Regions from separate parts of the Gordonia sp. McavH-238-E genome, predicted to be linked through region 3. Evidence: predicted binding sites of a transcription regulator. Region 3 holds the regulator's gene; each other region holds the start of a gene.
What was found. The regulator LexA, encoded in region 3, represses DNA repair genes until DNA is damaged. The targets are predictions, from matches to a motif close to CGAACANNTGTTCG.
Positions count from the first base shown of each region.

Region 1: MHN80_RS25190 (HNH endonuclease signature motif containing protein) is a predicted target of LexA. The motif match lies at 3,737-3,750, and genes of this name have one in related genera.
Region 2: MHN80_RS11185 (HNH endonuclease signature motif containing protein) is a predicted target of LexA. The motif match lies at 3,094-3,107, and genes of this name have one in related genera.
Region 4: ruvC (crossover junction endodeoxyribonuclease RuvC) is a predicted target of LexA. The motif match lies at 3,514-3,527, and genes of this name have one in related genera.

Region 1 covers NZ_JAKRFE010000030.1:5,004-12,436, reverse strand. Annotated here, with positions in the region: gene MHN80_RS25195 (arabinosyltransferase domain-containing protein) at 1-3,328, opposite strand, end outside; gene MHN80_RS25190 (HNH endonuclease signature motif containing protein) at 3,781-5,502, shown strand; gene MHN80_RS25185 (arabinosyltransferase domain-containing protein) at 5,586-7,433, opposite strand, start outside.
Region 2 covers NZ_JAKRFE010000006.1:295,535-302,967, reverse strand. Annotated here, with positions in the region: gene MHN80_RS11205 (mycofactocin-coupled SDR family oxidoreductase) at 1-187, shown strand, start outside; gene MHN80_RS11200 (mycofactocin-coupled SDR family oxidoreductase) at 201-1,055, shown strand; gene MHN80_RS11195 (MoxR family ATPase) at 1,070-2,002, shown strand; gene MHN80_RS11190 (VWA domain-containing protein) at 2,108-2,983, shown strand; gene MHN80_RS11185 (HNH endonuclease signature motif containing protein) at 3,138-4,793, shown strand; gene clpB (ATP-dependent chaperone ClpB) at 4,886-7,433, opposite strand, start outside.
Region 3 covers NZ_JAKRFE010000015.1:58,028-65,460, reverse strand. Annotated here, with positions in the region: gene hrpA (ATP-dependent RNA helicase HrpA) at 1-32, shown strand, start outside; gene nrdR (transcriptional regulator NrdR) at 6-518, opposite strand; gene MHN80_RS20635 (LysM peptidoglycan-binding domain-containing protein) at 618-1,157, opposite strand; gene lexA (transcriptional repressor LexA) at 1,400-2,104, shown strand; gene MHN80_RS20625 (phosphoenolpyruvate--protein phosphotransferase) at 2,082-3,791, opposite strand; gene MHN80_RS20620 (DeoR/GlpR family DNA-binding transcription regulator) at 3,941-4,711, shown strand; gene pfkB (1-phosphofructokinase) at 4,708-5,673, shown strand; gene MHN80_RS20610 (fructose-specific PTS transporter subunit EIIC) at 5,751-7,433, shown strand, end outside.
Region 4 covers NZ_JAKRFE010000023.1:30,890-38,322, forward strand. Annotated here, with positions in the region: gene secD (protein translocase subunit SecD) at 1-449, opposite strand, end outside; gene yajC (preprotein translocase subunit YajC) at 702-1,085, opposite strand; gene ruvB (Holliday junction branch migration DNA helicase RuvB) at 1,235-2,323, opposite strand; gene ruvA (Holliday junction branch migration protein RuvA) at 2,324-2,917, opposite strand; gene ruvC (crossover junction endodeoxyribonuclease RuvC) at 2,914-3,483, opposite strand; gene MHN80_RS23890 (YebC/PmpR family DNA-binding transcriptional regulator) at 3,588-4,343, opposite strand; gene pdxT (pyridoxal 5'-phosphate synthase glutaminase subunit PdxT) at 4,499-5,119, opposite strand; gene MHN80_RS23900 (acyl-CoA thioesterase II) at 5,116-5,958, opposite strand; gene MHN80_RS23905 (LuxR C-terminal-related transcriptional regulator) at 6,023-6,517, opposite strand; gene MHN80_RS23910 (FHA domain-containing protein) at 6,688-7,433, opposite strand, start outside.

The DNA.
Region 1 (7,433 bases), on a different contig from region 3:
ATTGCGTCGTCGATGCCATGTCGATCCGCGCGTCGGGCGCGTCGGACACGAGCGGTGTCAGCTTCTCCAGTGCGCCCCAGTCGCGCACCCAGTCGTCCTGCAGGTACGTCGAGACCGCCGACGCCGAGGTGGTGGCCTCGGAGATGCCCAGCAGCCCGCCGTCCACGCCGGCCTGCCAGGTCTTGGACTGGGAGTTGGTCAGCGGGTAGTCGCCGAGGATGCGCCACTGCGGCACCTGGGCGACGCCGTGGGAGACGCCCATCGGCCGCTGGCACGGGAAGTGCGAGGCCACCCCGAAGTCGATGAGCGTGGGCGCCGCCGATCCGACGACCTCCTGCAGCGTCTGCAACCGCGGGGCGCGCGGCGGTGTGATCCCGATGAACTGCTTCTCGCCGAGATTGTTGTCCTGCAGGGACAACCGCATCACGGTCGCGCGCGGCGGGGCCGCCGACATCGGCACCCGCATGTTGCGCCACGGCATGTTGAGGATCACGGGCCCGGGGTCGATCGGCAAGATGTCGGGGCCGACCTGCTCGAAGGTCCCGTCGACGCCCGGACGCCCGAACTGCACCACCATCTTCTGTCCGAAGTTCCGTACGCCGAAGGTGTCGATGGTCGAGACGGCGCCCGCGGTGCTGAACACCAGCAGCGGCGACGCGGAGCGGTCGGCGGGCAGGTCGTACCAGCCGGTCGTGAGCCGCGCCTCGCCCGGATATCCGTAGCTGCCCAGGACCGGCGTGGTGGCGGGGTCGAGTCCATAGGGCAGTTTGGCGGTGGAACCGTTCACGGTCTCCGGTCCGCGCCCGCCGGTGGTCCCGGCACCCAGCCCCCCGGTGATGGCGAACGGGCGGGCCATACTCGCCGACACGTTCATCTGTCCGGGCCGCTGGCTCCCCGGCTCGGGCTGGAGGTCGTCGGGAATCCTGTTGGGGGAGAACCCCACCGGGTTCTCGCCGCGCAGCGCCTGGGTCGTGGTCGCGCCGCCCGCCGGGGTCAGCATGCCGGCGTTGGGATCGAGTTCGACGAGAACATCGTCCGCGAGGCCACAGCTGTTGCCGCGCAGGGTGTCCAGATTCTCGGCCAGGGCCGTCGACGCCGGGTATCGGGTCACCGCGGCCTTGGCGAACAACAGCAACTCGACGATCACGAGGAGCCCGGCGATCACCGCCAGCGGAGAGGAGGCGATAAAGAGTCGTCGACGATCGGCCCGTGTCTCGCCGGGCCCGGTGTCGGCGTGGGCGAGACCGCGATTGGTGACGTAGTCCAGGCGCAGGTGCTGCCACACCGCGACCGCGGCGGCGATCACGGCGAGGATCAGGAACAGGGTCGACGCCTGGTAACCGGCGATGACCGGCGCCCGGTCGAACCAGGAGATGCCGTATTCGTAGAGGAACGGCCACGAGTTGTATCCCGCCATCGCCGCCGCCATCGCGAACAGCAGCCCCGAGACGAACACGGTCAGGTTTCGGGCCGACCGGGCCGCCGACTGGGCCACGGCCACGGTGGCCACCGCCGCGATCGCCGACGCCAGCCCGGCGAGCACGCCGAACTGGATGGTCCATTTGGTGGGCGTGAACGCGAACAGCAGCAGGGTGACACCCACGGCGCCGATCAGGCGCCATGCCGGACCCGGGTCGACGCCGCGAATCCTCGTGCGGCGCAGCATGACCGCGACCGTCACGAACAGGCCGGCGAGCAGGAGCAGCAACGGCACCCGACGGGTGAGAGCGCCGTCGTCGGTCACGACCGAGATGAAGTAGTACCTCAGGAACTCCTGGTGCCAGGAGATGACCGGTCCGACCGTGTAACGCAGCTTGATCGCCTCGAGGACGGTCGCCAGGGTCTGATCGCGGAACACCACGATGAGGACGAGCATTCCGGCCGCGGCGATCGGCGCGAGGAGGGTCAGCGTCGACGTCCAGACGGAGCCGTCGAGTCGTCTACGCCGATCGATGAGGATGTGCAGCAGCGAGCGGGCCGCCACCAGCAGGATGGCCACGCCGACGAGGCCGTGCGGGGCGAGTGCGAGGGTGAACCCCGCGACCAGCGCGGCGAGGGCCGCCGGCAGGAGTCGTCGTGTCGCGATCGCGTGTTCGGCGGCCCACCAGGTGAGCAGCGAACCGAGGACGATGATCCCCTCGCTGCGCAGCCCGCTGCAGAACGGCAGCCAGAACGCGGTGAACGTCAGGGCGGCGGCCCAGATCGCCCAGGAACTCCGCCGTACGGCCGGACCGAGACGGGGTAGCAGCACACGGCTGAGGACGAACCACGACACGAGCCCGGCGATGAGTTGCGGGATGTGCATCCACAGCACCGACGGCGAGACCGATGACCACGCGGCGAGGAAGCTGTAGTACCAGTCGAACGGAGCCTCGGGGATGCCGTAGAAGCGGTAGTAGTTGGCGAGGTAGCCGAAGCCGTCCGCGGTCCGGCCCATGTTGAGGATGTAGCCGTCGTCGGGTGAACCGGCCCCGAGGACGCTCCAGACCAGCAGGATCGCGGTGACGATCAGGTCGGTGGCCCGGGGTTTCAGCGAATGCCACCAGGAGCGGGTTCGCGCGCCGATCCGCCGGTGGTAGCCGCCGATGCGATCGAGCAGCCCCAGCGCGACGACGGCGACGAGAACGGACAGGGCGGCGAGCGCCATCACCACGATCTTGAGGACCGACGGCGACGATTCGTAGCGGTTGTCGATGGTCACCTGCACGCGGAGGCCGTCGGCGGCGGCGGCGCGTGCCTGCTCCGGGCTCAGGTTGCTGAAGATGCCGTCGACCTGGGGGCGGCGGTCCGGCGGCAGCGTCGTCGACTCGCCGAGCCCGACGAACTCCGCGCCGGGGCCGGTGGGCGCGGAGAAGATGCGCAGTTCACGGCATCGGTCCAGGTCGGCACGCGCGGCGGTGGCGGCGAGGCTGTTCCGGAAGGTCACGGTGATCGCGGCGTCGGTGGCGGTGACCCACAACGACGACGACTTCGACTTCGGCGCGTTGGTCGGCATGGTCGCCAGGACCACCCCGTCCTCGGCCGATGCCAGCGTCGCGCATGGGATGCGGGCGTCGAGGGTCTGCGGGGTCTGCGCGATGAGCGGGGCCATGACCGATGAGGTGTCGGCGCTCAGGTCCTGTCCGGCGGGCCAGTCGAAACCGGCGTCGACGGCCTTGACGGGCAGCAGTGGGGTGAGGGCACACAGCACGATGCCTGCGATCCCGGCCACGATCGCGATCCACCGGGCGGTACCCGCGGAGATCCTGGTCCCCGGCCCCGATGTTGCCGGCCCCGGCGACGACGGTTCTGCGGAATCCTCTGGCGAGGTCGGGGCTGTCACAGGCACGGTGCCTCATCGTAAGCGACGTGCCTCAGGCCACCTAGGGCCCACCCCGCAGCCCTGATCGACGAGGTGCGTGAGCGTCGGTACCACTGCTTCCTGGGGAGCTTGCGGAGGGCGCGTCACCCCCGCCTCCCTGAGGAGCGTCCGGAGCTTGCGGAGGGCGCGTCACCCCCCGCTCCCTGAGGAGCGTCCGGAGCTTGCGGAGGGCGCGTCACCCCCGCTCCCTGAGGAGCGTCCGGAGCTTGCGGAGGGCGCGTCACGAAGGGTCCCGCCCGCGCGACAGCTCAGATCTTGCCCGCGGGGCGGAGCGTACCAGCAACCACCGACAATCTTCAGTGGTGACTGGGCGGAGGAAAAATTCTGTCGGACAACACATTTCGCTCTGCCGACTGCCCACCTTTCGTGTACAGTCGAACGTACATTCGCAGCAACTGTTCTCGGGGGAGGTGGTCGTCATGGCCGACACCACGCACGTCGACGATTCGGTGGCGCCGCAACCGCGTGCCGTCGAGCTGGTGGCCGAGTTGCATGCGATCCTCGACGAACTGCAGACCGTGGACCTGTCACCGTGCACCGATACTGAGTTGGCCGACGTGGCAGCCGAGACCGAACGCGCCATCGCACGACTGACCGTCGCCGGTGACCGGCAGATCGATCAGGCCGAGGCCCGCGACCTCCCCCGCAAGACCGGCTGCCGCACGCTCATGCAGTTCATGACCCACCGGCTGCGGGTCTCCAACCCTGTGCGGCGTCGTAAGCAGATGGACGCCACCGCCACCCGCACCAGCCTCGGCGGCGAAGTGCTTACGCCCGAACACCCGTCCCTCGCCGAGGCATTCGCACAAGGTTCCGTCGGAACCGCCCACCTCCAGGCAGCCCTCGACGTCCTCGACCAGATCCCCCACGCTGTCGACCACGACGTGAAGGTCGCGGCCGAACGACAAATGGCCGAGATCGCCGCCGACCACACCCCTGCCGACATCACCCAACTCGGCGCGCGGCTCCTCGCTCACCTCGACCCCGACGGCACCCTCACCGACGACACCGACCAGAAACGGCGCCGCAACCTGTGGATCGGACGCCAACGCGCCGACGGCACCGCCACCATCTCCGGCACCCTCACCCCCGAACTCGCCGCCCGGCTCACGATGATGTTCGCCGTCTGGGGCAAACCCGGACTCAACAACCCCGACGACCCCAACTCACCGTCCGGACCGGCCGGCACCGCCGACCCCGACGCCCTGGCCCTCGCCGCCGACCGCGACCAACGCACCCCCGCCCAGACCAATCACGACGCCCTCGACGCCGCACTGGCCGCCGGTTTCGCCGACGGCACACTCGGAACCTCGCACCGCGGCCTGCCCGTGCAACTGATCATCAAAGCCGATCTGAACGACCTGATCCGCGAAGCCGGACTCGCCACCACCGCCACCGGAACCCTGATCCCCATCCCCGACCTGATCGCGATGGGCGGCGACGTGCAGCCGTGGTTGGCGATCTTCAAAGACGCCACCGCGGTGCCGCTGCACTTCGGTAGGGGGAAACGTTTGGCCACCCGCGAACAACGCCTCGTGTCCTTCGCCCGCCCCGACGGTGAAGTGTGCTCGGCACCCGGATGCGACCAGCCCGCCACCCACGTCGAACTCCACCACGCCCAGAAAGACTGGGCCAAAGGTGGTCTCACCGACATCGACGACCTCGCACCGGCCTGCCCCCGCCACAACCGCATGGTCGGCGACCAACCCGGCCAGTACACCACCCGCATCGAACGGTCCGGACCCGACGAAGGCCGCTGCCTCTGGCGACTCAACACCGAACCCGGCGCGCCACCCAACCCCGACCGCCTCAACCGCCGGCCCGACATACCCCGGCGGTTCACCACACACCTGAACACAGTGCGCAACGAGATCCACGGACCGACCACCCGAGGGTTTCGCAGACTCGGTCGCCAGACCCTTCGTGACGCGCCCTCCGCAAGCTCCGGGCGCTCCTCAGGGGGCAAAGGGCCCGGCGACCTGTCGCGCCCCGACGCCGTCGGTCATGGCGACAGCGGTCGGCGTCTCGAACTCGCCTACCGCGAACTCGTCCAGCCGCGAACACTGCCGGAGCATCCCACCACTCGACCACTGACCCCGGTCGAAGCAGCCCTCGCACGCATCCTCGCCGACCATCCGTGACTGCGGAGCAGCTCGCCGGGCTGACTGCCACCACGGCGACCGGGCCGTCAGCGCCGCCGAATCGCTAGCATGCCGCCTGATTGTCAGTGCCGCAGCGGCGCGGGACTCCACAATCCGCTGCGGGTGGCCGTGCCGGTCTCGATCTCGGCGAGCGTGTCGACGTCACCGTATGGCTCGTAGCGTTCGAGGGCGCCCCAGTCGCGTCCGATGTCGGCCATCAGATAGGTCGGCAGCGCCGTCGCCTGCTGGGAGACCTCGATCCACCCGAGCGGGCCGCCGCCGAAGCTGTTCTGCCACGCCGACACCGCGGCCGCCAGGTCGGACCCGGGCTTGATGCGCCACTTCGGGATCTCCGCGACCCCGACGTCGTGGGTGAACGGACGCTGGCACGGGAACGCCAGCCCCGATGTCCAGTCGATGTGGACCGGGTCGGTGTCGCCGACGACGTCCTGCAGGGTGTCCATCTGCGGGATCCGCGGCGGGGTCAGCACGATGAACCGGTCCTCGGCGAGGTTGTCGTCGGTGGCGACGATCCGCACCGCGGTGGTGTCCGAGGGGAGCTCGTCGGTGTTGTATCGCAGGTTTCGCCACGACGGGCGCGGGCCGGGGTCGATGAGTTCGGTGTCGCCCGCGGCCTCGAGATCGGCGTCGCGGGTGCCCGGGCCGATCGGGTCGGCGGTGTACTCGAGCATGACGTTCGGGTTGTCGTACTCGCCGGCCACCGCCATCGTCAGCAGCGGGCGGTCCCGCCAGTCCTCCGGCAGTGCGTACCACCCGGAGGTGAGGCGGGCCGGCACCTGGTCGAGCTTCGAATAGCTGCCCATGACCGGGGTCGACGCGGGGTCGAGGAAGAACGGGAGGGCCGCGGTGCTGCCGTTGATCCCGGGCTCGGAGATCTCGCCGCCGCCGGTGCCGCCGGGGTTGGAGTTGACGATGTCGGGGGACTGCCAGACGTCGCCCGACAGCACGCCGAGAGATCCCTCGCTGGCCGTTGATTCCAGTGCCGTCGGCACGCCGTTCGGGAAGAACCCCGAGGTGGTCGGGGAGGTGCCGGGTGCCGGTGGCGGTCCGCCGAGCGGGTTGGACAGGGTGGGATCGACCGGACGGAGCATGTCGCGGTTGGGATCGGATTCCACCCAGACCTTGTCGGCCATGCCGCACGGGTTACCGGCGACCGCGGCGAAGTTGGACCGCGGGACCGAGTACGACGAGCTCTGGTGGATGCCGGCGAAGATCGCGGTGACGATCTGGAAGACGACGACCGCCATCGCGAGGTAGGCGAGCGGCGCGGCGGCCATCGAGGCGATCAGCCGCCTGTACCAGCGCTGATGAGCGGCGTCGCCGGCGGTCGACTCCTCGACGTGCGGATCGGTCCCGGTGAACGGCTCGCGGAAATGGAACCAGAGCGCGAGGAGCAGCAGGGCGAGCGCGGCGTAGAGCAGCACGCTGCCGAGCATGATGCCGCCGATCTTGACCTGCTCCACTCCCCACGGCATGCCCCAGGCGGAGTAGTAGTAGTACGAGTTCGGCGCGGTGAAGGCGAGACCGCCGATGAACAGGACGAGCGCGCAGAACAGGGTGCGGTTGCGCCGGGAGTGCATCGACTGCTGGCTGGCGGCGATCGCGGCGATCGCGGCAAGCGCGGCGGCGATGCCCGCGAAGACACCGAAGTGGTGGGTCCATTTGGTGGGCGTGAACATGAGGAAGACCAGCGACGCGAAGGTGATCGCGACGATGCGACGCGTGGGGCCGATGGCGGTGCCCGGGATGCGGTTCTTGCGAACCAGCACGGCCGCCGAGACGACCAGTCCCAGGATCATGGCGAGCACGGCGAAACGTCGGGCGATGGAACCGTCGGCAGAGAAGGCGAAGAGCGCCGAGTAACGGCCGATCTCGTTGTACCAACTCATCGACGGGCCGAGCGCCGACTT
Region 2 (7,433 bases), on a different contig from region 3:
CTTCCGTCCCGACATCGAGCAACCCACCCGGGCCGATTTCGAGGAAGCCGCCCGAGAATTGAACAGGCTGCCGGTGTCGATGGTTGAACCGGTCGACATCTCGAACGCGGTCCTCTACCTCGTCTCCGACGACGGTCGCTATGTCACCGGGACCACCCACGTCGTCGACGCCGGCGGACGACTGTAGAGGGGGCATCGACATGGGACTTCTCGACGGCAAGACCGTACTGATCACCGGCGGAGCCCGCGGCCAGGGTCGCGCGCACGCGCTCACCTCCGCCCGCGAGGGCGCGGACGTCATCCTGCTCGACATCACCCGGCAGCTCGACTCCGTCGAATATCCGCTGGCCACAGCCGATGACATGACCGAAACCGTGCGCCAGGTCGAAGCGCTCGACCGGCGGGCTCTGACCTTCGACGCCGACGTCCGCGATCAGACGCAACTCGACGACGCGGTGGCCGCGGGGATCACCGAGTTCGGCAAGATCGACGTCCTGATCGCCAACGCCGGCATCTGGACCCGCGCCCCGTTCTGGGAGATGTCCGAACAGATGTGGTCGGACATGATGGATGTCAACCTCACCGGGGTGTGGAAGTCCGCCAAAGCCGTTGCACCGCACATGATCGAGCGACAGAGCGGATCGATCGTCATCACCTCGTCGGTGAACGGACTCGAACCCGGCATGAACTACGCGCACTACGTGGCCACGAAACATGGCGTGATCGGGCTGATGAAGAACATCGCGCTGGAGCTCGCGCCGCACGGAATTCGCTGCAACTCCATCAATCCGGGCGCGATCCGTACCCCGATGACCGATCAGCAGGGCGCGTGGGACATGTTCGCCGGCCACGAGGGCGGCACCCCCGACGACCTGATCGAGGGCGGATATCACTTCCACGCACTCAAGGGGCACTCGTTCATGCCACCCGAGGTGATCGCGAACACCGCCCTGTATCTGAACTCGGACCTGGCAGCTTCTGTCACGGGCGTGACCATCCCGGTGGATGCCGGTCACCTTCTCCTCACCGGGGTCAACCAGGAACCGGTCAGGTGACCTCACTTCGGCCGATGGAAACACATGGCCTCGCGGCGATCCGGGCACGGATCGCCGCCGAGGTCGTCGGCCGCGATCGCGAACTCGACCTCGTCCTGGCCGCGGTGGCCGCAGGCCGGGACCTGATCCTGGAAGGCCCACCGGGAACATCCAAGAGCACACTGCTGCGCTCGATCACCGCCGACTGGGGCATCCCACTCGTCCTGGTGGAGGGCAATGCCGACCTGACTCCCGGACGCCTGGTGGGGCACCACAACCCGGCGCGGGTCTTGCGCGAGGACTACTCCCCCGACAACTTCGTCGACGGCCCGCTCATCGAGGCCATGCGCGCCGGCGGGTTCCTCTATGTCGAGGAGTTCAACCGCGCGCCGGAGGACACCATCGACACTCTGCTCACCGCGATGGCCGAGCGGACCATCACCGTCCCGCGCGTCGGCACCATCGCCGCCCAGCCAAGTTTTCGCATCGTGGCGTCGATGAATCCCTTCGACAATGTCGGCACCACGCGCCTGTCGACCTCGGTCTACGATCGCATGTGCCGGCTGGTCGTCGACTATCAGGACGACGCGGCGGAGCGCGAGATCGTCTCGCGCAGGACAGAATTGTCGTCGGCGAGAGTGGTCGCGGATGCCGTCACCGTCACCCGCGACACCCGTCGACACGACGCCGTCCGTCAGGGCAGCAGCGTACGCGGAGCGATCGACACCGCACTCCTCGCGCACCAGCTGTGCGAGATGCGCGGCATCGCCGTCCCGGTCGACGACGCGGTCGAACCGCCACGCGACCTGCCGTCGGCGTACACCGCCACCTTCCTCGACGCCATGCAGGTTGCCCTGTCCGGGCGGATCCATCTCGACGACGTCGCGTTCACCACCGCCGAACAGGTGCTCGGCGAGATCTGGCAGAACCACTTCCTACTGGCGCCGGCGGCGGCCGACCCGGGTTGAAGAGCGGTCGACGCCGATTCACCGCTCCGGCGCGATTCGGTCAGCACTCAACCCCGTCGACGGAAGCCACTGCGGCGCAGACCCAAACAGCTGTCGGAAAGCCCGATGCTGTTCGAGCCCGCGGGCCGCGGCGGCGCCGTCGTCCCGATCGGTCGACGTGGACGTGCCCGGGACGTGCCCCGCGGGACCTCGGGTGCGGTCGTCGCGGTCACCGATGACGCAGGTACCCGTGACGACGATTCCCCTGCAGCACAGACCGACCCGGTCGCGCGAGAGCGGGCGATCGGACTCGCCAGACGACTCCGACTCGCACGTCCCGTGGAGACACGGAACGCACGCCGCAGCGCCAACGGTGTACTCACGACCCAGCGTTGGCGGGGTGGCTCCGATGAGCTCGATCTCGACGCGACCCTCGAGGCACTCATCGGCAACCCGATTCCTGAGGACGACGACATCCGCGTGCGCGAGCGCGTCCGGCGCCGACGCTCCATCGTGCTGGCGGTCGACGTGTCCGGCTCCACCCGCGGCGAGCAGGTCCGCACCGCGGCCGCGACAGCCGGCGCACTCGCCGGTGAACTCGGTCGCGACGACCTCGCCGTCATCGCCTTCTGGTCCGACGCCGCGCTCATCGTCCCTCTCGGCCGACCGGTCACCACCGAACATCTCGTCGATGAACTCCTCGCACTGCCCGCACAGGGCCTGACCAACGTGGCCTTCCCGCTGCAGACCGCCCTCGACCAGTTGGCCGGCACACCTTCCGCCGACGCTCGCGTGATCCTGTTGAGCGACTGCGTCCACAACGCCGGACCCGACCCCCGGGACGCGGCCGGTCGGTTACCCCGCGTCGACGTGCTGCTCGACATCTCCGGTGAACACGACGCCGAACTCGCACAAGACCTGGCGCTCATCGGCCGGGGCCGGTGCCGGCCGATCCGGGACCACCACGACGTGGTGCCCGCCCTCCAGGCGATCTTCGCCTAGGCGGTGGCGGGCAACCGCCCCTACCACACGGCACCGACAGAATTTGATCACTCAGTTCCGTTGCACACCAACACTTTCGGCGTTGCCAGACGACCCAGGTCGTGTACACTCGAAAGCACATTCGCATCAACGGTTCTCGGGGGAGGTGACCGTCATGACAGATACCCAACGACACGATGGCACCGGCGTGCCGTCCCCTGGTGCGGTCGAGCTGGTGGCCGAGCTGCATGCGATTCTCGACAAATTGCAGACTGTGGACCTGTCGCCGTGCACCGATACTGAGTTGGCCGACGTGGCAGCCGATACCGAACGTGCCATCGCACGCCTGACCGTTGCCGGTGACCGGCAGATCGATCAAGTCGAGGCCCGCGACCTCCCCCGCAAGACCGGCTGCCGCACGCTCATGCAGTTCATGACCCACCGACTGCGGGTGTCGAACCCGATGCGCCGGCGTAAGCAGATGGACGCCACCGCCACCCGCACCAGCCTCGGCGGTGAAATCTTGGAGCCCGAACACCCTTGCCTGGCTGAGGCATTCGCGCGAGGCACCGTCGGCACCGCACACGACCAAGCCGCCCTCGACGTCCTCGACCGCATCCCCGGCACCATCGACCACGACGTGAAAGTCGCTGCCGAACGGCAGATGGCCGAAATCGCCGAAGCCCACACCCCCGCCGACATCACCCAATTGGGCGCGCGCTTGTTGGCCCATCTCGACCCCGACGGCACCCTGGCCGACGACACCGACCAGAAACGACGCCGCGGCCTGTGGATCGGACGCCAACGCGCCGACGGCACCGCCACCATCTCCGGCACCCTCACTCCCGCACTCCACGCCCGACTCACGATGATGTTCGCCGTCTGGGGCAAACCCGGACTCAACAACCCCGACGACCCCGCCTCACCCCAGGGTCCGGCCGGCACCGCCGACCCCGACGCGCTGGCCACCGCCGCCGACCGTGACCAACGCACCCCCGCCCAGACAAATCACGACGCCCTCGATGCCGCACTCACCGCCGGCTTTTCAGACGGGATTCTCGGAACGTCGCACCGCGGCCTGCCCGCCCATCTGATCATCAAAGCCGATCTGGGCGACCTGATCCGCGAAGCCGGGCTCGCCACCACCGCCACCGGCACCCTGCTCCCGATCCCCGACCTGATCGCGATGGCCGGGGACATCCAGCCGTGGCTCGCGATCTTCAAAGATCACACCGCCGTGCCACTGTACTTCGGGCGCGGGAAACGTTTGGCAACCCGCGAACAACGTCTCGTCTCCTTCGCCCGCCCCGACGGCGAAGTCTGTTCCGCACCCGGCTGCGATCAGCCCGCCACCCAGATCGAACTCCATCACGCCCAGAAGGATTGGGCCAAGGGCGGTCTCACCGATATCGACGACCTCGCACCGGCGTGCCCGCGACACAACCGCATGGTCGGTGATCAGCCCGGCCAGTACGCCACCCGGATCGAACGGTCCGGACCCGACGAAGGCCGCTGCGTCTGGCGACTCAACGCCGAACCCGGCGCACCCCCCAACCCCGAACACATCAACCGCCGACCCGACATACCCCGGCGGTTCGCAGAACATCTGAACACCGTGCGCACCGAGATCTACGGACCGACCACCCTTCGTGACGCGCCCTCCGCAAGCTCCGGGCGCTCCTCAGGGAGCAGGGGGCCCGACGATCAAGCACGCCAATCATGGCTGACAATCAGCCACGTCATCGACGTCCGACCACCCCGACCCGGACCACCCTCACCCCGGCCCTCTCTCGTCGAAGCACACCTCATGGAGCTACTCGCCACCCTTTGAACCATGCACAACGACAAAGGGACCCATCCCGAAGGATGGGTCCCCTGTCTTGCGATGGACTCTGTCTCGCGATGAACTGTGACGAGCTGAGATCAGCCGAGTACCAACGACTCTCCGTCGGCACTGACGTTGACCGGCACCACGTCACCGTCGCGGATGTCTCCGGCGAGCAGTTGCTTGGCGAGCTGGTCACCGATGGCCTGCTGCACCAACCGGCGCAGTGGGCGCGCACCGTACAGCGGGTCGAATCCACGTGCGCCCAGCCATTCCTTGGCCTTGAGCGACACCTCGAGGTCGAGGCGACGCTGCGCGAGGCGCTTCTTGAGCTGGCCGAGCTGGATGTCGACGATCGACACCAGTTCCTCCGGGCTCAGGGCATCGAAGATCACCACATCGTCGAGACGGTTGATGAACTCCGGCTTGAACGCCGACCGCACCGCCATCATCACCTGGTCCTTGTCGCCACCCGCACCGAGGTTCGAGGTGAGGATCAGGATGGTGTTGCGGAAGTCCACCGTCCGGCCCTGGCCGTCGGTCAGTCGGCCTTCGTCCAGCACCTGCAGCAGTATGTCGAAGACGTCCGGGTGGGCCTTCTCGATCTCGTCGAACAGGACCACCGTGTACGGACGACGCCGCACCGCCTCGGTCAGCTGGCCGCCGGCCTCGTACCCGACGTAACCGGGCGGGGCACCGACGAGCCGTGCGACGCTGTGCTTCTCGCCGTACTCACTCATGTCGATGCGGACCATCGCCCGCTCGTCGTCGAACAGGAACTCGGCGAGCGCCTTGGCGAGCTCGGTCTTGCCGACACCGGTGGGGCCGAGGAACATGAAGGAACCGAGCGGCCGGTTCGGGTCGGCGACGCCTGCGCGGGCACGACGCACCGCGTCGGACACCGCCTGCACCGCGTCCTTCTGGCCGATGACCCGGTGTCCCAGTTCCTCTTCCATGCGCAGCAGCTTGGCGGTCTCGCCCTCGAGCATGCGTCCGGCCGGGATTCCGGTCCACGCCGACACGACCTGGGCCACATCGTCGGGTCCGACCTCCTCCTGCAACATCACGTCCTGCGACGGATCGGTGCCGGTCTTCTCGATCGCGGCCTCGAGTTCCTTCTCCAGTCCGGGGATCGTGCCGTACCGCAGCTCGGCAGCCCGTCCGAGGTCACCGTCGCGCTCGGCCCGATCCGCCTCGCCGCGAAGCCGTTCCAGCTCCTCCTTGAGGTCGCGGACCGCGTCGATCGCGGTCTTCTCCGACTGCCACCGGGCGGAGAGCTCGTTGAGCTTCTCCTTCTGGTCGGCCAGCTCGGCGCGCAGCTTCTCGAGCCGCTCCTTCGACGCCGCGTCGGTTTCCTTCTCCAAGGCGACCTCCTCGACCTCGAGACGGCGGACGATCCGCTCGACCTCGTCGATCTCGACGGGGCGCGAGTCGATCTCCATCCGCAACCGCGACGCGGCCTCGTCGACGAGGTCGATGGCCTTGTCGGGCAGGAAGCGCGAGGTGATGTACCGGTCGGACAGCGTTGCGGCAGCGACCAGTGCGGAGTCGGTGATGCGCACACCGTGGTGCACCTCGTACCGGTCCTTGAGGCCGCGGAGGATGCCGATGGCATCTTCGACCGACGGCTCACCGACGTACACCTGCTGGAATCGACGCTCGAGTGCGGCGTCCTTCTCGATGTACTTGCGGTACTCCTCGAGGGTCGTGGCACCGACCAGGCGCAGCTCACCGCGGGCGAGCATCGGCTTGATCATGTTGCCGGCGTCCATCGCGGAATCGCCTGTCGCACCGGCACCCACGATCGTATGCAGCTCGTCGATGAAGGTGATGACCTGTCCGGCCGACCCCTTGATCTCGTCGAGCACGGCCTTCAGGCGCTCCTCGAACTCGCCTCGGTACTTCGCGCCGGCGACCATCGATCCCATGTCGAGGGAGATGACGGTCTTGTTGCGCAACGACTCCGGCACGTCGCCGGCGACGATGCGCTGGGCGAGGCCTTCGACGATGGCGGTCTTGCCGACACCGGGCTCACCGATGAGGACCGGGTTGTTCTTGGTCCGTCGGCTGAGCACCTGTACGACGCGCCGGATCTCGGTGTCGCGGCCGATGACCGGGTCGAGCTTGCCCTCGCGGGCGGCCGCGGTCAGATCGGTCGAGTACTTCTCGAGAGCCTGGTAGGTCGATTCGGGATCCTCGGAGGTGACCCGCGCACTGCCGCGCACGGCGACGAATGCCTCGCGCAGAGCCTGCGGAGTCGCACCGAGGTTGTGCAGCAATTTGGCGACATCGGAGTCACCGGTCGCCAGACCGACGACGACGTGCTCGGTCGAGACGTACTCGTCGTCGAGTTCACCAGCCAGCTGCTGGGCTGCGGTGATGGCCGCGATCGATTCACGGGATAGTTGAGGCGTCGAGCTGGCGCCGGACACCGTCGGCATGCGATCGACCAATGCCTGGGCCTGCGCCTGAACGCTCGACGGGTCCACGCCCACTGCCTTCAGCAGTGGCGACGCGATGCCGTCGGACTGATCGAGCAGTGCCACCAGGATGTGGGCCGGTCGCACGTCGGGGTTTCCAGCGCTGGCCGCCGCCTGCACAGCAGCGCTCAATGCTTGCTGCGTCTTGGTGGTGGGGGTGAAGCTG
Region 3 (7,433 bases):
GCGTCCTACGAGCTCTGGACCGACTCGGCTGAGACGGGATCGGTGGTGGCGGTCTCGACACGTCCGCCACCGGACGCCGACGACTTCAGATCGTCGATCTCGCGCTGGAAGTCCTCCACCGAGTCGAACGACCGGTACACCGACGCGAACCGCAGGTACGCCACCTCGTCGAGATCACGCAGCGGACCCAGGATCGCGAGACCGACCTCGTTGCTGGGGATCTCGGCCGATCCGCTCGCGCGCACCGTGTCCTCGACCTGCTGGGCGAGTTGCGCGAGTGCGTCCTCGGCGACGTGCCGGCCCTGACAGGCACGACGCACACCGCGCATGACCTTCTCGCGACTGAACGGCTCGGTGACCCCGTTGCGTTTGACCACGGCGAGCACGGCGCTCTCCACCGTGGAGAATCGGCGCCCGCACTCCACACACGAGCGACGCCGTCGGATGGCCTGCCCTTCATCTGCGACACGCGAGTCGATGACCTTGGTGTCGTCGTTCTTGCAGAAGGGGCAGCGCATCGTGTCCTCACGCAGGTCGCGGGACGCTGGAACGCACCGAAACCGTGCGCCCCGCCGCTTCTCGGCCGGCCCCTGTGCCATCGAGGATACCGCCCGGCCTCAGCGGTACCGGGGGGTGAGCAGGGGCTGACCCACCTGCAGCGCACTCGACGGCAGATCGTTCATCGCGACGATCTCGTCGATCACGATGTCGCGGGGCATCTCGGGCGCCACCCGGCCGGCGATCGTACTGAGGGAATCCCCGGCGCGCACGTGGACGACCTCTGCGCTCACCGCGGCGGGCGTCATCGAGTCCGAATAGTTCTGACCGACGACACCGAACACCCACACGACGAACGCGAGGCCGACGCCGGCGAGGACCGCGACGGCGGTGCGGCGACGGCGACGGAACACCGCCGCATCCGGACCGACCGGCCCGCGGCCCCGGGCACCCACCGCGGAGCCGCAGTGCGTGCCGCCGACGCGTGGCGTCAGTGGCGACCCGCCCACCGGACGGTTGCCTGCCGGCCGGTTGTCGACGGGCCGAGAACCGTCGGACAGCGGGGTCCGGGTCCGGATACGGTCGGCGCGGTCGGTGCGCGCCCGGACGGTGTCGGGACGCTCGGTACGGACGGGAGCGACGAGAGTGGCGGTGCGCATGGTGCCCTCCGGGTGTTCGGTGCGGGATCTTCGGGTGTTCGGGTGTCTGGCATCCGGTGTTCGAACTTCGATCAGATGTTCGATGCACTGATGTTCGAATTTGTAGCACGGCGCACCGACAAAGTCTCGCGACACATCGAACAAATGTTTGAGGTGGAGGTCGCACTCCGCTAGGCTCGGACGCGGCTGAACATCCCCACGGGCCATCTACCAGCACGTTCCGAAGACGAGAGGAACCGAACATGAGTGACACCGGCGATAGGCGCGGCCGAGCGCGGGGAGCCGACGACGAGGCCCCCATCGACGTCGCCGCCGCCGAGGCCTCACTCACCCCGCGCCAGCTCGGGGTCCTGGAAGTCATCCGCCGCTCGGTACGCGAGCGCGGTTACCCGCCGAGCATCCGCGAGATCGGCGACGAGGTCGGCCTGGCCTCGACATCGTCGGTCGCCCACCAGCTACGGACCCTCGAGCGCAAGGGTCTGCTCAAGCGGGATGCGAACCGGCCGCGTGCGGTCAACATCGCGCCGAGCGAATCGCCGTCGCCGGAGACCCCGCCGGCCGGCCGGCTGCCCGAGCCGACCTTCGTGCCGGTCCTCGGCCGGATCGCGGCCGGTGGCCCGATCCTGGCCGAGGAGGCGGTCGAGGACGTGTTCCCGCTTCCTCGCGAGCTGGTCGGCGAGGGCTCGCTCTTCTTGCTGCGCGTCGTGGGCGAGTCGATGATCGACGCCGCCATCTGCGACGGCGACTGGGTCGTCGTGCGGCAGCAGAACGTCGCCGACAACGGCGACATCGTCGCAGCGATGATCGACGGCGAGGCCACCGTGAAGACCTTCAAGCGTCAAGGCGCCAATGTGTGGCTGATGCCGCACAACGAGCTGTTCGATCCCATCCCGGGCAACGACGCCGTGATCCTCGGCAAGGTCGTCACCGTGATGCGGCGAGTCTGACCTCTCCCCCGACCGAACGGTCGAGCACCGCCGCGGCAGCTTCTCGCGCCGCGGCGGGGTCGGACGTGGCCAGCGCGGCGTCGGCGGCGGCGCGGCAGTCCTGCGCGGTCACCTCGCCGAGCCGAGCCCCCACCGCGGCGGCCGCGGCCGGCGCGCTGGACAGCGAGGTCACCCCGAGACCGACGAGCACGCAGGCGAGATTCGGATCGGCAGCCGCCTCACCGCACACCCCGACCGGCTTGCCCTGGCGGACACCCGCTGCGGCGACACCCGCGATCAGGCTGAGCACCGCGGGCTGCCACGGATCGGTCAATCCGGCGAGATCGGCCGACATCCGATCGGCCGCCATCGTGTACTGCGTCAGATCGTTGGTGCCGATCGACACGAAGTCCACCTCGGCGAGCACGGCCTCGGCCAGGATGGCGGCCGCGGGCACCTCGATCATGACCCCGGCGACCAGGCCCCGGCCGCGGACCTCCGCGGCGAAGGCGCGCGCCTCGGACGGCGAGGCGATCATCGGCGCCATGACCCACGGCGCGACGTCGGAACCCGACGCGGCGTGCGCGATCGCGTCGAGCTGGTGGGCTCGGATCTCGGGATGCGCCAGGGCGATTCGATCCCCACGGACACCGAGCGCGGGATTGGATTCGTCTGGGTGGGTCACGAACCTCAAGGGCTTGTCCGAGCCGGCGTCGAGGGTACGGATCACCACCTTCTGCCCGCCGAACGCGTCGAGGACCTCCCGGTAGATCGCGGCCTGTTCGTCCACCGACGGTTCGTCGGCGCGTTCGAGGAAGGCGAGTTCGGTGCGGAAGAGTCCGACGCCCTCGACCGGGTGCCCGGCGGCGGCCCGCGCCGACGATCCGTCGGCGACATTGGCGAGCACCGAGACGGCGATGCCGTCGGCGGTCTGCCCCGGACCCGTCCACCCGGCGACGAGCTCGGCGTGCCGACGATCCTCCTCGACTCGCGCCCGCGCCGTCTCCGCGTCAGGCTCCACCTCGACCCGGCCGGTCGTCCCATCGACGAGAACCGTTGTGCCGGGTCCGATCTCGGCGAGATCGGCCACGGCCACCACACACGGGATCCCCAGTTGCCGGGCGATGATCGCGGTGTGGCTGGTCGGCCCACCCAGCCGGGTGACGAGCGCGATCGTGGTCGTCGGGTCGAGACCGGCGGTGTCGGCGGGTGCGAGGTCGTCGGCGAGCAGCACCGAGGGCACCTGCGGTGTCGGCACGCCCGGTTCGGGTAGACCGAGCAGTTCGGCGAGCACGCGGTCGCGGACATCGTTCAGATCGGTGACCCGCTCGGCCATCAACCCGCCGAGTTTGGTGAACACCGCCGCGAACTGATCGGTCGCGGCGACGGCAGCGGCCTCGGCCGTGGCGCCCTTGGTGATGAGCGCGCTCGCGGCCCCGATCCACCCCCGGTCCTCGGCGAGTCCCGCGGTCGCCGCGAGCACCTCCGCGGTCACCCCGGTGTTCTGGGAGGCGCGCGTACGCAGTCGCGAGGCGACGGCGCCGGCCGCCGTGGCGAAGCGTGTCACCTCGTCGGCACGACGCTCCTCGGGGATCTCCACGCCGACGCCGAGCTTCTCCGGTGAGTGATCGGGTCGCTCGCCCGGCCACAGCGCGGGACCGTGGGCCAGTCCGCCGACCACCGGGGTCCCTGTCAGGATCTGCGCCATCGTCTTGCCTCTCACTCGACTACCGATGTGACCACCGTTACAAAAAGTGCTTGACTTGTCAACACAAACAGGCGTAAACACAATTACTACAACATGCAATCCCACACGCCTCAACAAGCGGGGTGGTCGGAACCGGAGATCGGAGCGGTGTGTACGCCGAGGAGAGACAACAGGCGATCGTCGACGAGGTGCGCGTCGCCGGGCGGGCGTCGGTGGCCGCGCTCGCCGAGAAGTTCGACGTCACGAGCGAGACCGTTCGTCGAGACCTCGCCGTCCTGGAGCGTGCCGGACATCTGCAGCGAGTCCACGGCGGTGCCGTGCGCGCCGAGGTCATGCGCGCCCTGGGCGAGCTCGGCATCGACGAGCGCGAGTCGAGCCAGATCGAACAGAAGACGGCGATCGGCCGGGCGGCGATCCGTTTCCTGCCGCCGGACGGCGGTTCCGTGCTCTTCGACGCCGGCACCACGACCTACCGCGCCGCCGAGGCGACCGCGCCCGATCGGAGGCTCACCCTGTTCACCAACAGCCTGCCCATCGCCGGCCTGCTGGCCGGCACCCACCCCGACGGGCTCCATGCGCTCGGCGGACGCGTCCGTGGTCTCACCCAGGCCACGGTGGGCGTCGAGACGGTGGACGCGCTCCGCCGCCTTCGGGTCACCACCGCGTTCCTCGGCACCAACGGTCTGAGCGAGTCCCATGGGCTGTCGACTCCCGATCCCGACGAGGCGGCGGTGAAAGCGGCGATGGTCGCGGCCGCGCAACGCGTCGTGGTCCTCGCCGACAGCTCGAAGATGGATCGCGAAGACCTCTCCTCCTTCGCCGGGATCGACGACGTCGACGTCCTCATCACCGACTCCGGGATAGACCCGGCCTTCTCGGCGGCACTGTCCGCGCGCGGCGTCGAGGTCGTGATCGCATGATCGTCACCGTCACCGCGAACCCCAGCCTCGATCGCACCCTCGAGCTCGGCGCACCGCTGGCACGCGGCGAGGTGCAGCGCGCCGGTACGGTCCGCACCGAACCCGGCGGCAAGGGCGTCAACGTGGCCCGCGTCGTCGCGGCCGCCGGCCTGTCCACCCGAGCCCTGCTCCCCGCGCGGACGGGCGACCCGCTGTGTACCGCACTCGACGAACTCGGACTCGCCTACGACGCGGTGCCCGTCGACGGCGAGGTCCGCTCCAACATCACGATCGCCGAGTCGGACGGCACGACCACCAAGATCAACGCTCCGGGTGTCGCGCTGACCGAGCGGGATCGCGATGCGCTCGTCGAACTCATCCGGGCGCACGCCGACTCCGCCCAGTGGGTCACCCTCTGCGGCTCCCTCCCGCCCGGCGTACCCGACAACTGGTACCGCGCGATCGCCGACGACCTGGTCCTGGCCGGGTGCCGCGTCGCGGTGGACACCTCCGGCGCCCCGCTCCGGGCGACCGTTGCCGGTCGCGTCGACCTGATCAAACCCAACGAGGACGAACTCGCCGAACTGACCGGCGCCGACCCGGCCACGCTGCGGGAAGCCTTGTCGCGCAACGACCTCGAACCCGTGGTCGAGGCCGCGACCACGATCGCGGAACAGATCGGCGGCAACGTCCTGGCCACACTCGGAGCAGCCGGCGCCGTCCTGGTCACCGCATCGGGCGTCTGGTCGGCGACACCCCCTCCGATCGTGCCGCGCAGCACCGTCGGCGCCGGCGACTCCTCGCTCGCCGGCTTCCTCATCGCCCAGAGCACGGGGGCCTCGCCCGCGGACTGCCTCCGGTCGGCGGTGGCCTACGGCGCCGCGGCCGCCTCGTTAGCGGGCACCCAGGCCCCGACTCCCGACCATCTCGACCTCCCCGGCGTCCGGGTGACCGAACTGTCGGGAGCCGCCCGCATGAGCTGACGCCACCTTCACGGACCCGCACCGCACATCCAGTACCACCCGTTGACCCCGTACCCCCTGTCACCGAAGGACATCCCATGACCGAGCAGATCATCACCGCCCAGACGGTGAGTCTCGACGTCGACGCCGGCGGCGATCCCGCCGCCGTCATCACCACGCTGGCCGACGCGCTCGCCGCGGCCGGCCGGACCACCGATCCCGCCGATCTCGCGCGGGCCGCGCTGGACCGGGAGGCCAAGTCCGCCACCGGGCTTCCCGGCGGCATCGCCATCCCGCACGCCCGGACCGCGTCGGTGACCACGGCCAGTCTCGCCATGGCGCGGCTGTCCCGGAAGGTCGACTTCGGCGCGCCGGACGGGCCGGCCGACCTGGTCTTCCTCATCGCCGCCCCCGAGGGGGGCGCCAGCGCGCACATGAAACTCCTCAGCTCCCTGGCCCGCTCACTCGTCCGGCCCGACTTCGTGGCCTCGCTCCGCGCGGCGGAGAACGAGGAGCGAGTGATCGAACTGGTCGACGAGGCCATCAACCCCGCACCCCCCGCCCCCGCCGCCCCGGCGGCCGTAGCGCCCGCAGCTGCAGCGGTGTCGACCGCGAAGCCCGAGAGCGCACCGGCCCAGAAGGACCCGGCCCCGACCGATCCGGCCCAGACCGCGGACTCGAAGCCGCGCATCGTGGCGATCACCGCGTGCCCCACCGGGATCGCCCACACCTACATGGCCGCCGATGCGCTCAAGTACGCAGCCGAGCGGGCCGGTGTCGAGTTCGCGGTGGAGACCCAGGGGTCCTCGGCCACCACCGCTTTCGACCCGGAGGTGATCGCCTCGGCCGATGCCGTCATCTTCGCCACCGACGTCGGGGTGAAGGGTCGCAACCGGTTCAGCGGCAAACCCGTCATCGCATCCGGGGTGAAACGGGCGATCAACGAACCCGACGCGATGATCGCCGAGGCGGTGGCCGCGGGGCGCAACCCGAACGCGGCGCGCGTCACCGGCGATGGGGCCGATGCCGAGTCCGCCGACACCGCAACGTCGGGCGTGGGCCTCGCGGGCCGCACGCGCCAGGCCCTGATGACCGGTGTCAGCTACATGATCCCGTTCGTCGCCGCCGGCGGACTGCTCATCGCACTCGGCTTCCTCCTCGCCGGTTACGAGGTCGCCAACACGACCCTCGACGACGGCGGCACCCTCAGCGACGGCGCGTTCATCGCCCTGAACAACAGTCTGTGGGACCTGCCGTCCGGTGGACTCCTGCAGTACCTGGGTGCGGTGAGCTTCGCGATCGGCTCGGGGGTGATGGGACTCGCGGTCCCGGTGCTCGCCGGCTACATCTCGTTCGCGATCGCCGACCGACCCGGTATCGCACCCGGTTTCGTGGCCGGCATCGTCTCGCTCGCGGTGGGCGCCAGCTTCATCGGCGCGTTGATCGGCGGCCTCATCGCCGGTGTGGTGTGCCTGTGGATCGCGCGGACCCCGGTGCCCCAGTGGGCGCGCGGCCTCATGCCGGTCGTGGTCATCCCGTTGTTCGGCAGCATGATCGTCGGCGGGTTGCTCTACATGGTGCTCGGCAAGCCGCTCGCCTGGCTGACCGAGCAGATGAACAGCGGCCTGGAGAGCATGTCCGGCGGATCGGCCATCGCCCTCGGGATCGTGCTCGGTCTGATGATGTGCTTCGACCTCGGCGGGCCGGTCAACAAGACCGCCTACCTGTTCGCCACCGCCGGGATCGCCGACGCCGCGACCGCAGGCACCGCGCAGTACCAG
Region 4 (7,433 bases), on a different contig from region 3:
GGCGCCTGGCGCAGTCTGCGCTGCTCGTCGATTGCGGCGGCTGCGGCCTCGGTGGGCAGGGCGTCGGCCTGGTCGTCGGCACTCTCGGGCTTCGGGGGTTGCGGGGTCGCCATGGCCGGCTGCCCGACCACCGGCCGGACGTACAGGCGCGCCGTCTGGCCCAGCGACTTGGCCTGCGCACCGTCTTGGCCGGGAACCGTGATGATCAGGTTGTCGCCGCTGACGACGACCTCGGAACCGGAGACACCGAGGCCGTTCACACGCTGCTCGATGATCTGCTTCGCCTGGTCGAGCTGCTCTCGGGTCGCCGCCTGCCCGTCTTCGGTCCGCGCGGTCAGCGTGACCCGCGTACCGCCCTGCAGATCGATGCCGAGTTTCGGTTCGATGGTCTGGGGTCCGGTGAAGAAGATCAGGCCGTACACGACCGCGAGCAGGCCGATGAAGGCCACGAGCGGGCGCCACGGCGGGATCTCTCGAGCCGGTCGCGACCGCTTCCCTGCAGTCCGGCCCTTCCCCGAAGTCCGAGAGGGAGTTGTCACAGCTGTTCAGGTCTCCTTGAGAGCGTCAACCGGCCGACGGGCATCACGACCGGCACGACCCACCACCGGCCCGCGGCCAGGTCCCGCCGGAGCCGCGTACGACGCGGCCGTGCGGGCAGGTGGGCGCGCCGCGTCGCAGAATCGACGCGGCGCGGATTCGGCTTACTTGTCGGTGTCGCGCGCGTCGTCGGCGGCAGGCTTGTCCAGGCTGACCGAGTCGACGTCGTCGTAGTCGTCGGCCGGGATGTCCGGGGCGACGTGACCCGCATAGGTGGCGGCGGCCTCGTCGGTCGGGACCACGCGCATGACCGCGAGCCGGTTCCAGCGGGTGACCACGCCGGTCGCGATCTCGACGTCGACGACGTCGGGCGAACTCGCATCGATCACGGTGCCGAAGAGGCCGGAGGTCAGCTGGACGCGGGTTCCGGTGGACACCGAGTTCTGCATCTCCTGCATCTCGGCCACACGCTTCTTCTGCTTCCGCATCGACAGGAACATGAAGCCGGCCAGCAGGGCGAGCAGGAGCGGGAAGAGCAGAGCGTCCATGAGTGCGAGTCAGTCCTTTGGGTATCGGGATGTACGGCGTGAGCGAGCGGCCTGTCCGGAGGTGATCCGGGCAGCATCAGCTCAGCTGTGCTCCACACAGTGTGCCACGTCTTGCGCGGAGGTCATCCCCGCAGGTGGTGCCGGTGTGGTCAGAGGTCGTCGAACAACGTCTCCGCGCCGACGTCGCGCGGACGCACGCCGAAGGTGGCGTTCATCGCACCCGCCGGTGGGGTGAGACCGAGGTGATGCCAGGCGGCGGCGGTGGCGACCCGCCCGCGGGGCGTCCGGGCGATCATCCCGGCGCGCACCAGGAACGGTTCGCAGACCTCCTCGACGGTGGCCGGCTCCTCGCCGACCGCCACGGCCAGCGTCGACACGCCGACCGGTCCGCCGCCGAAGGCACGGATCAGGGCGTCGAGCACGGCTCGGTCGAGCCGGTCGAAACCGAGTTCGTCGACGTCGTAGACCGCGAGCGCCGCGCGGGCGACGTCCACGGTGATCGAGCCGTCGCCGCGCACCTCGGCGTAGTCACGGACCCGGCGTAGCAGCCTGTTCGCGATACGGGGCGTGCCCCGCGAGCGGCGAGCGATCTCGCCGGAGGCGTCGCCGCGGAGTTCCATGCCCAGAATCCCGGCCGACCGATGAAGCACCCGGACGAGCTCGTCGGGTTCGTAGAACTCCATGTGGGCGGTGAATCCGAACCGGTCGCGCAGCGGCCCGGTGAGCGAACCGGACCGGGTCGTCGCCCCGACCAGCGTGAACGGCGCGACGTCGAGCGGGATCGAGGTCGCACCGGGTCCTTTGCCGACCACGACGTCGACGCGAAAGTCTTCCATCGCGAGGTACAGCATCTCCTCGGCCGGACGCGCGATGCGATGGATCTCGTCGATGAACAGCACATCGCCCTCGACGAGGTTGGACAGCATGGCCGCGAGGTCGCCGGCGCGCTCCAGGGCCGGCCCCGAGGTCACCCGGATGGCGGCCCCCATCTCCGAGGCGATGATCATCGCGAGCGACGTCTTGCCGAGCCCTGGCGGACCCGACAGCAAAATGTGGTCGGGTGTGCCGCCACGCCCCTTGGCACCGTGCAGAACGAGTTCGAGCTGCTCGCAGACCCGCGGCTGCCCGATGAAGTCGGCGAGCGACTTCGGGCGCAGACCCGCGTCGAGATCGCCGTCGGAGCGAACCGGGGTCGCGCTCACGTCCCGGTCGTCGACGTCATCGGTGTCGTCGAACATCTAGGACGCCTTCCCCAGCAGCGACAACGAGTGCCGGAGCGCCGTCGACGCATCGGCGCCGGGGTGTTCGGCGAGGACCGCGGTGACCGCCTTCTCGGCGGGGCCCGCGGTGAATCCCAGCCCGACGAGGGCCTCGGCGACCTGCTCTCGGATGCCGCCGACGACGGTCACACCGCTCGCGGGCTCGCCGGTGGGCCGGTCGACCTTGTCCCGGAGTTCGACACAGAGCCGTTCGGCCACCCGCTTGCCGATGCCGGGCACGGACGTGAGGGCCTTGGTGTCGGACTCCGCGAGTGCTCGCCGCAGCGCATCCGGTTCGAGCACCGCGAGGGTGGCCATCGCCAGTCGTGGGCCGACACCGGTCACCGTCTGCAGCAGAGCGAAGAGGGCGCGGGCGTCCGGCTCGGTGAAGCCGTAGAGCGTCATCGAGTCCTCGCGGACGATCATCGAGGTCAGCAGCGTCGCCTCGTCGCCCCGGCGAAGCCGGGACAGCGTCGCGGGTGTGGCGAGCACGCGGTAACCCACTCCCCCGCAATCGATCACGGCATGGTCGAGAGCGATCTCCAACACCGGTCCGCGAACTGACGCGATCATGCGCGACTCCCCTCTCGTGCCTGGGCCACCCGCGCGCGGTGACGGGCCGCGGCGGCGTCGGCCTGCTTCTGCGCGGCGGCCATCCGTTCCATCATCGGTCCGCGCCAACAGTGACAGATCGCCAGCGCGAGCGCGTCGGCCGCGTCAGCGGGACGCGGTTTGGTCTGCATGCCGAGAATCCGGGTGACCATCGCGGTCACCTGCGCCTTGTCGGCGCGCCCGCTTCCGGTCACGGCCGCCTTCACCTCCGAGGGGGTGTGGAAGCGGACCGGAACATCGCGCTGCGACGCGGCGAGCGCGATGACGCCACCGGCCTGCGCGGTCCCCATCGCGGTGGACACCTGGTTCTGGGCGAAGACGCGTTCGATGGCGACCACGTCGGGCTGGTGGACGTCGAGCCAGTGACACGCCGAGGTGTAGATGGCGAGCAACCGCTCGGCGAGGTCCATGTCGCTCGGGGTGCGCACCACGTCGACGTCGAGCGCCGTCACCGACCTCCCACGCCCCGACTCGACCAGCGCGATACCGCACCGGGTCAGACCCGGATCGACACCCATGACGCGCACTCGTACCCTCCCAGGCCTCGCGGACAGTTGCGAACAACTGTTCGAGATCCTATCGGGACGGGTGGACAACGCCGGTGATCAACACACCGGGCCGAGTCCTGAGGTCAGTCGTTCTCGAGTTCGGCGAGGACGTCGTCGCTGATGTCGACGTTGCTGTAGACGTTCTGGACGTCGTCGGAGTCCTCGAGCGCGTCGATCAGCTTGAACACCTTGCGGGCGCCGTCGGCGTCCACGGCCACCTCGACCGACGCCCGGAAGCTCGCCTCGGCGGAGTCATAGTCGATCCCGGCCTCCTGCAGGGCGCTGCGGACTGCGATCAGATCGCTTGGCTCGCTGACGATCTCGAAGGACTCACCCAGATCGGTGACCTCTTCGGCACCGGCGTCGAGCACAGCCATCAGCACGTCGTCCTCGCTCTGCCCGTTCTTCTCGAGCGTCACCACGCCCTTGCGGGTGAACAGGTAGGACACCGAGCCCGGGTCGGCCATGTTGCCGCCGTTGCGCGTCATCGCGGTCCGGACCTCGCCCGCCGCGCGGTTGCGGTTGTCGGTGAGGCACTCGATGAGCACGGCCACACCGTTGGGTCCGTAGCCCTCGTACATGATGGTCTGCCAGTCGGCGCCGCCGGCCTCTTCGCCACCGCCGCGCTTGCGCGCGCGCTCGATGTTGTCGTTGGGGACCGACGACTTCTTCGCCTTCTGGATGGCGTCGAACAGCGTGGGGTTGCCCGCCGGGTCGCCGCCGCCGGTCCGTGCCGCCACCTCGATGTTCTTGATGAGCTTGGCGAACATTTTGCCGCGCTTGGCGTCGATGGCCGCCTTCTTGTGCTTGGTGGTGGCCCATTTGGAGTGGCCGCTCATGTCCGTCGATTCCTTTCCCGGCGCCGGCACGTGCGGCGGGCCGCAGCCCGCATCCGGCGCACTCCTGCCTCTGTTCGGCCGCCCAACTTGTTGTGCGCCCTGTTGGTTGCGCCCGGCGTGCCGGGCTCATGGTCTACCTCTGGTTCGGCACGATCTTACCGACGCACCATCTCCACGAAGTATTCATGTACGCGCCGGTCGCCGGTCACCTCTGGGTGAAACGACGTCGCGAGGACGTTTCCCTGACGGACCGCGACGATCCGCCCGGCCGCCGGACCGTCGGGCACGCGCGCCAGCACCTCGACCTCGGGGGCGATCGTCTCCACCCACGGCGCGCGGATGAACACCGCGCGCATCGGCGCAGCACCCTCGACGTCGGTGATCCCGGTGAAGTCGAGATCGGTCTCGAAGCTCTCGACCTGGCGGCCGAATGCGTTGCGGCGCACCGTCACATCGAGGGCATCGAGGTGCCGCGCGTCCGGTCGGGTGTCGAGGATCGTGGATGCGAGCATGATCATGCCGGCGCACGACCCGTAGGCCGGGAGCCCGTCGGACAGCTTCTCCGCGAGCGGGTCGAACAGGTCGAAGATGCCGAGCAATTTGCTCATCGTGGTCGACTCGCCGCCCGGAATGACGATCCCGTCGATCTCGTCGAGCTCGGCCGGACGACGAACGGCGATGGCGTCGGCACCGCTGGCCTCGAGCGCGTGGACGTGCTCGCGGACGTCACCCTGCAGCGCGAGGACCCCGATACGCGGCCGGTTCGTCGCGGTCACCGATCGGTCCGGGCGGGGTCGCGCCGCCCGGTGCGGGTCAGGCCCTCCTGGGTGACCGCGGCCACGAGTCGTCCCTGTAGGTCGAAGATCCGCCCTTGGGTGAGGGAACGTCCGGCTCCCGCCGACGGCGAGGTCTGGTCGTAGAGGAGCCAGTCGTCGGCGCGGAAGGGCCGCATGAACCACATGGCGTGGTCGAGGGAGGCCACCTGCGGCTTGGAGTCCGGATGCGGCACGCGCGACGAACCGATCAGGGTCATGTCGCTCATGTAGGCGAGCGTGCCGACGTGGAACACCGTGTCATCGGGCAGCGGATGTCGGTAACGGAACCACACCCGTTGCTGGGCAGCGAAATAGGGCGACGTGACCAGCTTGTCGGCCGGGACGATGCGGAGGTCGAAGTTGCGCCACTCCTGGAAGACCGCGCGCTCGCTCTCACTCAGTTCCTCGGATCGGTCGGCGAGCTCATCCGGGCGCGGCGCCGGCGGCATCCGGTCCTGGTGCTCGTAGCCCTCGTCGGTGCGGACGTGAAACGACGCCGACATGGTGAAGATGGCCTCACCGTTCTGGACTCCGGTCACCCGCCTGGTCACGAAGGATCGTCCATCCCGGATGCGGTCGACGAGGAACACCGCCGGGCGGTCCGGATCGCCGGGGCGAAGGAAGTAGCCGTGCAACGAGTGGACGTCGAACTCCTCGGACACCGTCCGGGTCGCCGACATCAGGGCCTGGCCTGCGACCTGACCGCCGAAAGTGCGCTGCAGGCGACTCGGGAAGGCACCGCCACGGTAGATGTCGTTGTCGATCTGCTCGACCTGGAGTATGTCCTCGATGGCTGCCACGCAGACCAGTATCGCGCACCGGACCGGTGGACACTCCCCTGCCCGCCGGCCAGACGTTCCGCGATCAGAGCTCGTCGAGCGTCATGATCCCGTCCTGGATGGCGCGGGCCACCAGCGACGCCTTGGTCGGGGCCGGACGGCCGATCTCGGCGTACTTGGCCCGGATACGGGTGAGGTGGGTGTTGACCGTGCCGAGCGAGATGTAGAGCTCCTGTGCCACAGCAGGTTTGGAGTCGACGAGCATCCAGGTGCGCAACACCTCGACCTCGCGTGAGGTGAGGTTGGGCTTCGCCCGGTCGACGGCCGGTGCCGCGGCGACCTCGGGGATGTCGGTGGTGGCGGGCACGGCGACCGCCCGGTGCAGGTGGGGGTGGCCCGGTCGATGTCCCAGACCCAGCGGCTGACCCGCACGCGACGTCTGGATCTGGTGGCCGGGCAACGGCATCCGGCGGGCCGCGAGACGCGCCAGGGCTTCCTTCCGGCGGGCGATGGCCTCCGCATCGCGACGAGCGCTGACCGAGCGCAGGTGCTGGGGAGCCTGGTGGGCAATCGCAGTCATGTGTGCTTCCTCTTCACTCATTCGAACCGGTGGTCTTCCGGGTCTTCCCGGCGATGAAATGAAGATTATGGGCTGATGGCCCGCTGGTCGATGGGGAGAACTCCCCTACCCGTGGGGAGAACTACCCACGGTGAAACCGCAGGTCAACAGCGTGCAAAGGAGAGTCGACCTCAGCCCTCGGCGTTCCGTGCCGCCTCGGCGTCGATGAGCGGGAGGTCCTCGCGGGTGACGATGCGCGACGACACCGCGTATTCCACGAGTTTGGTCCGGCGATTGCTGGCGAGTTTGCCTCCGCCGCCGCGCATTCCGCTCACACCGAGCTGATCGAGTTTGTCGCAGACGTTGTCGAGCTTGCGGTTGAACTTGGTCAGCGGCCAGCCCAGCCGTCGGGCCGCCTGCGCCGACGACGGGATGGCACTCGACCCTGTCCCCTCGCGTCGGAGGATCTCCTCGGCCAGCACGATGATGAGCAGTTTCTGGCTCTCGGTGAGCGTCGGCACGCCCTGGGTGGTGTGACCGCCGCTGTACTCCGGGCGGGTCACGGACTTCACCTGCGGCGCGCGGGCGAACAGGCTCAGTTCATAGGTGGTGGGGCCCGCGGTGAACACGATGGTCGTCTCGCCGAAGACGAGCGGCATCCGCGCGCCGGGACCCAACGTCGCGGAGAACCCGACATCGCCCGCCGACACGCTGGCCGACAGGTGCGTACCCAGATTGGTCAGCCACCACAGCCCGTTCTCGTTGTGGATGACCAGGAATCGACGATGAAGGTAGGGATTGTCGTCGATCGACAGATCGGCTTCCCGACCGATGAAGAATCGGCGATCGGCGTCGAGGGCGATGCGTTCGCCGCAGTACTCGACGTAGGTTGCGCCGGCATCGAGCGCGGCGTCGCCGGGTTCTGCGGGGGTCGCGG